One region of the Duganella sp. LjRoot269 genome, then DNA from elsewhere that is predicted to be linked to it. Evidence: predicted binding sites of a transcription regulator. Region 1 holds the regulator's gene; each other region holds the start of a gene.
The links. The regulator LexA, encoded in region 1, represses DNA repair genes until DNA is damaged. The targets are predictions, from matches to a motif close to ACTGTATNNNNATACAGT.

Region 1 (3,273 bases):
CGTTCAGTTTCTCGCCTTGGGCTTGCGCGGCGGCCAGTTTGGCGGCAGCAGCTTTTTCCAGTTCAGCGCGCTTGACTTCGAATTCAGCAACGGCTGACGCGGTAGCGCGGCGAGCCATTTTTTGCGGAATCAGGAAGTTACGTGCGTAACCGTCTTTAACTTTAACGACTTCACCCAGGTTGCCCAGGTTGACGACTTTTTCTAACAGAATGATTTGCATAGTTCTTCTCCAGGATCTTATCTAGACTACGCAATTAAGCGTGGTGCAGATCGGTGTAAGGCAGCAGCGCGAGGTAGCGGGCGCGCTTGATTGCGGTGTCAACTTGACGCTGGTAGTGCGCCTTGGTACCGGTCAGACGTGCTGGCATGATTTTGCCGTTTTCCTGGACGAAGTCCTTCAGGGTGTCGACGTCTTTGTAGTCAACTTGTTCAACGTTTGCTGCGGTGAAGCGGCAGAACTTCTTACGTTTGAACAATGGGTTTTGTTGCTTGCGCTTTTCTTTCAGCTTGAGCTTGTTTTTGTCGAACTTTTTACCGAATGCCATTTTAGGCTCCTGTATTTAAATTGAGCTGTCTGGGACAGCACTAAAATCAATGATGTGAAACACCAGGCTTTTGCTATTGCGATTCTTCTTGTTCAGAAAACCGGTGAACTGATACATGCCTGCCAGTGGCGCCTGACTGAAGCGGCCTGAAATCTCGCCCGCGGCAACCGCGGAAATTTCAAACTCGCTCAATCGGGCGATGCCCGCCTCCATCTGCTGCGACCGGTGCTGCAGGACAGCGTTCACGATCGGCATGCCGGCCGGGGTATAGCGCAAGGCGTCCCGTTCGGCGATCAACGCGATGAATTGGCTTACATTCACTGGAGCTGATTCAGCCCGGTTCTGAAACAATTAGGCCGCAGGAGCAGCAGCGGCTGCTGGAGCTTCGGTGCGATGCGATTTCGCTGCATCTTCACGTTGTACCGACTTCATCATCGGCGAAGGAGCGGTTTCCGCTTTCTTCATCTTGACGGTCAGGTGACGCAGCACGGCATCATTGAATTTGAAGGCGGTTTCCAGCTCGACCAGGGTCTCGTTGTCGCATTCGATGTTCAGGCAGATGTAGTGTGCTTTAGCCAGTTTCTGGATCGAGTAAGCCATCTGACGACGGCCCCAATCTTCAACACGGTGCACGGCGCCGCCGCGGGTCGTTACGGTGGTTTTGTAACGCTCGATCATGGCGGGCACTTGCTCGCTCTGGTCCGGGTGGACGATAAATACTATTTCATAGTGACGCATGCAAACTCCCTTAAGGACTGTGAATATAGCCCACCCTGGCGTCAAGACAGGTGTGGGAAGAGGTAAGCCCGCGACTATATCAGCTTTTGGGCCAAAAAACCAGCCCTGGCCCGCCGCCGAAATTCCCTGCCCTATGAGGCCGCATGAATTTATTTCGCGCAAAGCAACAAATCCTCTTGCATTTCCTCTCACACTGTACAAAAATACAGACTGTCTATATACACAGGCCCAACGGACTCTATGATCAAGCTCACCGCACGACAGGAACAAATTCTCAATCTGATCAAGGATGCCATCGAAAACACCGGCTTCCCGCCGACCCGTGCCGAGATCGCCAATGAACTGGGCTTCAAATCCGCCAACGCGGCCGAGGAGCACCTGCAGGCGCTGGCGCGCAAGGGCGCGATCGAGATCGCCGCCGGCACCTCGCGCGGTATCCGCCTGCTGGGCGTGCATGCCGAGCCGGCGATGCCGAAGGTGCCGCCGTCGCTGATGATGTCGCTGCCGCTGATCGGCCGCGTGGCCGCCGGCTCGCCCATCCTGGCGCAGGAAAACCTGGAAACCAGCTACAGCGTCGATCCGGCGATGTTCTCGTCCAAGCCGGACTACCTGCTCAAGGTGCGCGGCGAATCGATGCGCGACGCCGGCATCATGGATGGCGATTTACTTGCGGTGAAGAAGGTGGACAGCGCCAAGAACGGCCAGATCGTCGTGGCCCGCATCGGCAACGACGTCACGGTCAAGCGCTACCGGAAGACGGGATCCACGGTGGAATTGTTGCCGGAGAATCCGGACTTCAAGATCATCAAGGTCGATCCGGAAGCGGACGAGTTCGCGCTGGAAGGCCTGGCGGTCGGCCTGATGCGCAGCTGGCACTAAGTTCGCGCCAGCTGCCCGGACGCCGCTATGGTCTTAGCGGCGGTTGTCCGCGGTCGGACGCTGGCCAGGCATGGCGCTGCCGACAACATAGGAAGCCATGCCGTTGTCGCTGTTGTTGACCGAATAGTAGTTCTGTTTGAAGTGCTTGACGTAGCTCGGGTCCTTCAAGAATTCCGAGGTGGCCTGCGCCCACAACTCCGCCTTGACGTCCAGCGCCTGCGCCTTGCGCTGCATCTCCATGGCGATCTCGGTATAGGCCATATCCATGCGCGTGGCCGCGACCTTGCGCTCGGCATCGGTCATCACCGCCGCCACGTCGGCCGGAATGGCTTTGCCGGCCGGCAGCAAGGCGTTATAGCTGCCGATGAACTGGTTGTAGCACTCACTCCATTCAGCGATATTGTTACGCACCTGCTTGACGCCGTCGCGGGAAGCGGAATGGGACGGCATCACCGGCTCGGCGCAGTTGGCCTTGGCGGCCAGGTCGGCACCGTCGTAGCGGCTGGTGTAATAGTCGATGTCCGCCTGGTGCGCGCGGCGCTTGGCGACGATCTGGTCCACATCGGTCGTCCCCGCAGCCCAAGCCTGCGTGCCCATCACCATCATCAGACCAGCAATCATTGCAACTCTCATCGCTTACTCCCGGTTATCACATCGTAGTTATTTGGTGCTCTTGCCCATGATAGAACTGCCGACCCGCATGTTCTGGTCCCAGTTCTGCTGCTGGTCGGTTTCGGCCTGGCGCTGGGTCAGCGCGTTCTGGCTGCGGGCGCTGGCGGTCTTGACGTACTCGGTGGTCTTGGCTTCCCAGGCTGCCTGCGCCAGGTTCACGCTGTCGGCCTGCTTCTTCGCATCGGCGCCGGCGGCCGCGTAGGCCTGGTCCATGCGCGCGATGGACTGGGCAAATTCGGCATCCGTCATCAGGTTGGGCAGGTCGGCCGGGATTGCCTTGCCGGCTGGCAGCAGGCTGTTCAGGTTCTTGACGAAACCGTTGTAGCAGGCCAGCCAGGCGTCGACGTTGACGCCGACCGCCTTGATGTCCCTGACATTGGTGGACATCGCTGGAATGTCCGGCTTGACGCAGTTGAACTTGCTCAGCGTAATATCCGAG
Region 2 (3,273 bases), 1.1 Mb from region 1:
CGCATCTGCTTGTTGCGTTCCTGCGGATCGGCGGCCACGGTGCCGAACTTGCGGCTCCACACTTCCTGGCAGCGCTCGGCCTCGCCTTCGGCCAGGCCGGCCTTCAGTTCCTGCAACTCCTCGCCCTTGATGCCGTGGCTTTGCAGCTCGGCGACAATGCGGCTGTTGCCGAAGCGCGCGGAGCGGCGGTGGATCAGCGCTTCGGAAAACCGCTCCTGCGACAGCCAGTTGTTCTTTTCCAGCAAGTCGAGCAGGGCTTCGATGTCGTCGCCCTCTTCCGCGTAGCGCGACAGCTTGCGGCCCAGTTCCAGCCGGCTGTGTTCGCGCATCGACAGGAATCGCAGTGCGCGTGCCTTCAGGCTCAGTTGCGGTGCTGCCATAAAACCCTCTGCACAATGAGAAAACCACCGGCTGAATAAACAGCGCGGTGGTCAATCCGTCGCTCCCGCGCAGGCGGGAGCCTATAGAACGCATGCTCAGCATGGATCCCCGCTTTCGCGAGGATGACGGCTATTTTACGCCGCGTCGGCTTTGTCGGCTTTGTCCGCTTTGTCGGCCTTATCGGCTTTGTCGACGGACTTCAGCTTGACGACGGTGTCGGCTTTATCGGTATTCAGCGGCGGCAGTGCGCGCACGCCCAGCGATTCGCGGACCTTGTTTTCGATTTCCCATGCCAGCTCAGGACGCTCTTGCAGGAAGATGCGGGCGTTGTCCTTGCCCTGGCCGACGCGCTCGCCGTTGTAGCTGTACCAGGAACCGGACTTCTCGACGATCTTCGCTTCCACACCCAGATCAAGAATTTCGCCTTCGCGCGAGGTGCCTGCGCCATACAGGATGTCGAAGTGCGCTTCCTTGAACGGCGGCGCGATCTTGTTCTTGACGACCTTGACCTTGGTTTCGTTGCCGATCACCTCGTCACCCGACTTGATCGAGCCGGTGCGGCGGATGTCCAGGCGCACGGAGGCGTAGAACTTCAGCGCGTTGCCGCCGGTGGTGGTCTCCGGGCTGCCGAACATGACGCCGATCTTCATGCGGATCTGGTTGATGAAGATGACCAGGGTGTTGGTGCGGTTGATCGAACCGGTCAGCTTGCGCAGCGCCTGCGACATCAGACGGGCTTGCAGGCCCGGCAGCGAATCGCCCATGTCGCCTTCGATCTCGGCGCGCGGCGTCAGCGCGGCGACGGAGTCGATCACCACCATGTCGACCGAACCGGAACGCACCAGCGCGTCGCAGATTTCCAGCGCCTGCTCGCCGGTGTCCGGCTGCGAGATCAGCAGTTCATGCAGGTTGACGCCCAATTTTTGCGCATAGCCGACGTCCAGCGCGTGTTCCGCGTCGATGAAGGCGCAGGTGCCGCCCAGTTTTTGCATTTCCGCGATGGTTTGCAGGGTCAGCGTGGTCTTACCCGACGATTCCGGACCGTAGATTTCCACCACGCGGCCGCGCGGCAGGCCGCCGACGCCCAGGGCGATGTCCAGGCCGAGCGAGCCGGTCGACACCACTTGCACCTCTTCCATCGGCGTACTGGCGTCCATGCGCATTACGGAGCCTTTGCCGAATTGCTTTTCAATCTGTGCCAGCGCGGCAGCCAGCGCCTTGGCCTTTTCAGATGCAGGTACAACAGCTTTTTTATCGTCCATAATGTTCTTTCAACCAGTGGGTGGGTGCAAATTCGTCGGTACAGGCAGTACTGTATAAAAAAACAGTGCTTAATGCAAGCACGATTTTTAAACAATTTTGAGTTCGCACAAAAACTCGCCACCTTGCGTGAAATGAAACACAATACAAGCTTCTGCAGCCGGAGTGTCTACCATGCGTATTTTACTTGCCGAGGACGATAGCGTACTGGCCGACGGCCTGACCCGGTCGCTGCGCCAATCCGGCTACGCCATCGATTGCGTGCGCAACGGCCAGGAGGCCGACACCGCCCTGTCGACCCAGGAATTCGATTTGCTGATACTGGACCTGGGCCTGCCCAAGCTGTCCGGCCTGGAGGTGCTGCGCCGCCTGCGCGCGCGCTCCTCGCTGCTGCCGGTGTTGATCCTGACCGCCGCCGACTCGATCGAGCAGCGCGTCAACGGCCTCGACCTGGGCGCCGACGACTACATGGCCAAGCCGTTCGCGCTGTCCGAGCTGGAGGCGCGGGTGCGGGCGCTGACCCGGCGCGGCGCCGGCGGCGGCGCCACCGTCATCAAGCACGGTCCGCTGTCCTACGACCAGGTCGGCCGCAGCGCCTACATCAACGAGCAGATGCTGGACCTGTCGGCGCGCGAGCTGGGCCTGCTGGAGATCCTGCTGGCGCGCACCGGCCGGCTGGTGTCCAAGGAACAGCTGGTCGACCATCTGTGCGAGTGGGGCGAGGAAGTCAGCAACAACGCCATCGAGGTCTATGTGCACCGCCTGCGCAAGAAGATCGAGGTGGGCGGCATCCGCATCGCCACCGTGCGCGGCCTGGGCTACTGCCTGGAAAAATACTCGGACGCCGCCCGCGCCAACAGCGAACTCGGCGACGCCGCCAAGTGATCCCGGCGACACAGCAGCAGGAACCCGGCCAGGCCGACGGCGAGGAATACCAGCCGCCGGCGGCCGAGGCCGACGAAGGCATCCAGCACTCGCTGTTCGGCGAGATCCTGGACTGGATGCTGGCGCCGCTGCTGCTGCTGTGGCCGATGAGCATCGCGATCACCTACCTGGTGGCCAAGTCCATCGCCAACCAGCCGTTCGACCACGCGCTGGAAGACAGCGTGACCGTGCTGGCGCAGCAGGTGCACGCGGTGGACGGCAAGATCATCAAGAGCCTGCCCGGCTCGGCCCGCGACATCCTGCGCGCCGACGACATCGACAATGTGTACTTCCAGATCCAGGGGCCGCGCGGCGAGCACATCGACGGCGACCGCGACCTGCCGCCGCCGCTCGACGAGGAGGACAAGTTCAGCGGCGGCAGCGTGCGCTTCCGCAACGACACCATGCACGGCACGCCGGTGCGCGTGGCCTATACCTATGTGCGGCTGGAGCGCAGCCAGGCCGACGATGCGCAGCTGGCGCTGGTGCAGGTGGCCGAGACGCTGGAAAAGCGCGCGCAGCTGGCCAACGCCATCATCAAGGGCGTGATCCTGCCGCAGTTCATCATCCTGCCCATCGTCCTGGCGCTGGTGTGGTTTGCGCTGGCGCGCGGCCTGTCGCCGCTGGCGCAGCTGCAGGAACGGATACGGGCGCGCAGCTCGGACGACCTGAGCCCGATCGCCTCCAACCAGGTGCCGGAAGAGATAT
Region 3 (3,273 bases), 2.9 Mb from region 1:
TGATGCTGCTGCGGCGCTATCCGCGTTCGATCTACATCACGAGGATGGTGGCCAGCCTGGTGGAAACGGCCGGCGCCGCCGGCTTTTTGCTGATCGCCGCGTTGCGGCCGAACGAGTTTTCGCTGCACTCGATTTCGATGTCCATCGTCATCACCGTGATCTACATCTACATCCCGAACCGGCTGCTGTACGCCGGCGCGATCGCGCTGCCGGCCACCGCCGGCTTCGTCGCCCTGGCCGCGCTGCTGGGCAATCTGCGCACCGCCGAACTGGCGACGATGGCGGCGCTGCTGACCATGGCCAACCTGTTCGGCTACGTCGCCGCGCGGCGCTACCAGATGCTGCTGCGCGACGAATACAGCGCGCAGACGGTGCTGAAAAACCTGTCGGTGCGCGATCCGCTGACGGGCTGCTACAACCGCCGCCACCTGCACAACCAGCTGCTGGAAACGGAAATCTCGCGGGCCCAGCGCTACCGGCTGAGCCTGACCGTCATCATGTGCGACCTGGATCACTTCAAGGCCGTCAACGACACCTACGGCCACCACGGCGGCGACGCGGTGCTGCAGCGCTTCGCCACGCTGCTGCAATCGATGACGCGCGACAGCGTCGACAGCGTGGTGCGCTACGGCGGCGAAGAGTTCCTGCTGATCCTGCCGGAAACCGACCTGGCCGGCGGCGAGCTGCTGGCCGAGCGCCTGCGCCAGGCGCTGGCCGCCGCGCCGGTCGAGCACGACGGACGCCGGATCGCCGTCACGGCCAGCTTCGGCGTGGCCAGCGTGGACTTCGCCAGCGCCCCGCACACCGCTCACCTCAACATGATCGCAGCCGCCGACGATTTGCTGTACGCTGCAAAAAACGGCGGCCGCAACCGCGTCTGCGTGCGACAACTTGCTTGAATCATGAGAAAAATCAAACACTCCGCGATGTGCGCCCTGCTGCTGGGCCTGTCTTGTGCCAACCTGAGCGCGGGCCCCGCGCCCTGGTACAAGTGGCGCAGCAAGATAGACGGCTACCTCAGCTGTTCACAAACGCCGCTGGGGCCGGGCTGGGAAAAGGACTCCGGCCCCTACAAAGATAGCCGTTGCGAAAAGCTGGTTATTGCTAAATAATGGGGCTGCAACAACAGGGGGAACCCCGGGGCATCATCAGCTACATCCCATCGTCATCATGAGGAGACTGTATGTTTACAAATCCCGAACAATTTGCCAACGCCACCAAAGCACTGTTTGAGTTTCAGCTTGAAACCTTTAATGCCCTGACCAACAAAGCCGTGCAAGGGGTCGAGCAAGTCGTCGCCCTGAACATGGCCACCGCCAAATCCAGCCTTGAAGACGGCCTCGCCGCCGGCAAGGAAATCAGCCAGACCGCCGATCCGAAAGCCGCCATGAGCCTGGCCGCCGCCAAAGTGCAGCCCGGCATGGCCGGCGCCGCGGCCTACAACCAGCAGCTGGGCGTGATCATCGCCGAGATCCGCGAAGAATTCACCCGTGCCGCCGACGCCCACATGACCGAAGCCAAAAGCACGCTGAGCGCGCTGATCTACGACGTGACCAAGAACGTGCGTCCCGGCTCGGAAAACGCGGTGGAGATCGTTAAGAAAGCGATCGACAACGCCTTCACCGGCTACGAACAAGTGACCAAGGCCACCAAGCAGGCGGTGGAAGCGGTGGAAACCCAGATCGCCAAGGCCAGCGCGCTGGTCGAGCAAACCACGCCCAAGGCCGCCAAGGCCGCGAAAAAATAAGCGCAGCAAGCTCCCCCATCAGCCAGGCCTGCGCGCCTGGCTTTTTTATTTTGCTGGGCAAGCACGGCGGAACACGATACACTGTACATAAACACAGTTAATCGCCCGCAACTCCCCGCAATGATCAAAGTTCTTGAAAATCCGTTGTATTACCTGGATAACTTCCAGCGAGTACTGACGTGGATAGGCGACCGCTACGACGATCTGCTGACCGCCGAGGAACGCGATTTCATCACCTCCTTCCCCACGCTGCCGCAAGCCTCGCGCGCGCTGTTCGTGCGCATGGTCATGCGCAAAGGCACGGTGTTCCGCGCCAGCAAACTGGTGTACGCGGAAATCGGCAGCACGCACGAGGCCGCCCGTCCGCTGGCGACGCTCGGCCTGATCGAGGAAGATCCGCTGGTCGATCTGAACCAGCTGTTCGACCTGCTGCAAAAGCCGGAGATCGGCAAGATCTTCCAGCTGGCGCCGCACGTCAAGCACCTGCGCAAGGCCGAGCAGCTGGAAGCGCTGCGCGCACACTTCGACGGCGAACACCGCTTCTCCGGCTGGTACCAAGGCTCGGGCGATCACGCCTACCGCAACCTGATGCAGGAACTGTGCGACCGCCTGCGCCTTATCTTCTTCGGCAACTACCACCAGGACTGGACCGAGTTCGTGCTGTCCGACCTCGGCATCTACCAGTACGAAAAAGTGGAGTTTTCGCCAGCCGCGCGCGGCTTCCGCAACCGCCGCGACATCGACGATTTCCTGGCATTGCACCGCTGCCACGAACGCTTCATCGAAGGCGACGATCCGACCGCCGTCATCGCCGCCCTGCCGTCCTGCCCGGACGACAACGAATGGCTGCGCAGCCGCCGCGACAAGCTGACCTTCCAGATTGCCCAGCATCTGGAAAAACTGGCCGACTGGAAGGCCGCGCACGCGCTGTATGCCGGCTGCAACTATCCCGGCGCCCGCGCCCGCGCGGTGCGCGTGCTGGAAAAGGACGAGCAGCCGCGCGCCGCCTTCGAGCTGCTGCAGACGGCGCTGGAGCAGCCGGAAAGCCCGGCCGAACAACAGCAGCTGCTGCGCATGGCGCCGCGCCTGGCGCGCAAGCTGGGCCACGCCAAGCCGCCGCCGGCGACCGCCGCGCAGGCGCTGCGCATCGACCTCAGCCTGCCGCCGCCGGCCGAGCCGAACTACGTCGAATTCGTCGTGCGCGACCACCTGACGCGCGCCGACGCGCCGGTCTACTACGTGGAAAACTCGCTGATCAATTCGCTGTTCGGCCTGCTCTGCTGGGACGCCGTGTTCTGCCCCATCCCCGGCGCGTTCTTCCATCCCTACCATCGCGGTCCGGCCGACCTGCACAGCGCCGACTTCCAGCGCCGCCGCGCGCAGCAGTTCGCGGCGGCGCTGGCGCAGCTGGACGGCGAACAGTACCGGGCCACCATCCTGGCCAACTACGCCGCCAAGGCAGGCATCCAGTCACCCTTCCTGTACTGGGACGCGATCGACGAGGAATTGCTGGCCCTGGCGCTGGA

Region 2: recA (recombinase RecA) is a predicted target of LexA. The motif match lies at 1,693-1,710, and genes of this name have one in related genera.
Region 3: ACSQ3S_RS12920 (VRR-NUC domain-containing protein) is a predicted target of LexA. The motif match lies at 1,828-1,845, and genes of this name have one in related genera.

Annotation. Positions count from the first base shown of each region.
Region 1 is NZ_CAXUSL020000001.1:5,733,572-5,736,844, forward strand. Features, by position in the region: gene rplI (50S ribosomal protein L9) at 1-220, opposite strand, end outside; gene rpsR (30S ribosomal protein S18) at 255-545, opposite strand; gene priB (primosomal replication protein N) at 561-866, opposite strand; gene rpsF (30S ribosomal protein S6) at 897-1,283, opposite strand; gene lexA (transcriptional repressor LexA) at 1,524-2,162, shown strand; gene ACSQ3S_RS25630 (hypothetical protein) at 2,196-2,783, opposite strand; gene ACSQ3S_RS25635 (tetratricopeptide repeat protein) at 2,823-3,273, opposite strand, start outside.
Region 2 is NZ_CAXUSL020000001.1:6,883,370-6,886,642, forward strand. Features, by position in the region: gene recX (recombination regulator RecX) at 1-380, opposite strand, end outside; gene recA (recombinase RecA) at 516-1,643, opposite strand; gene ACSQ3S_RS30770 (response regulator) at 1,816-2,526, shown strand; gene ACSQ3S_RS30775 (sensor histidine kinase) at 2,523-3,273, shown strand, end outside.
Region 3 is NZ_CAXUSL020000001.1:2,867,907-2,871,179, reverse strand. Features, by position in the region: gene ACSQ3S_RS12935 (GGDEF domain-containing protein) at 1-899, shown strand, start outside; gene ACSQ3S_RS12930 (hypothetical protein) at 903-1,112, shown strand; gene ACSQ3S_RS12925 (phasin family protein) at 1,184-1,747, shown strand; gene ACSQ3S_RS12920 (VRR-NUC domain-containing protein) at 1,868-3,273, shown strand, end outside.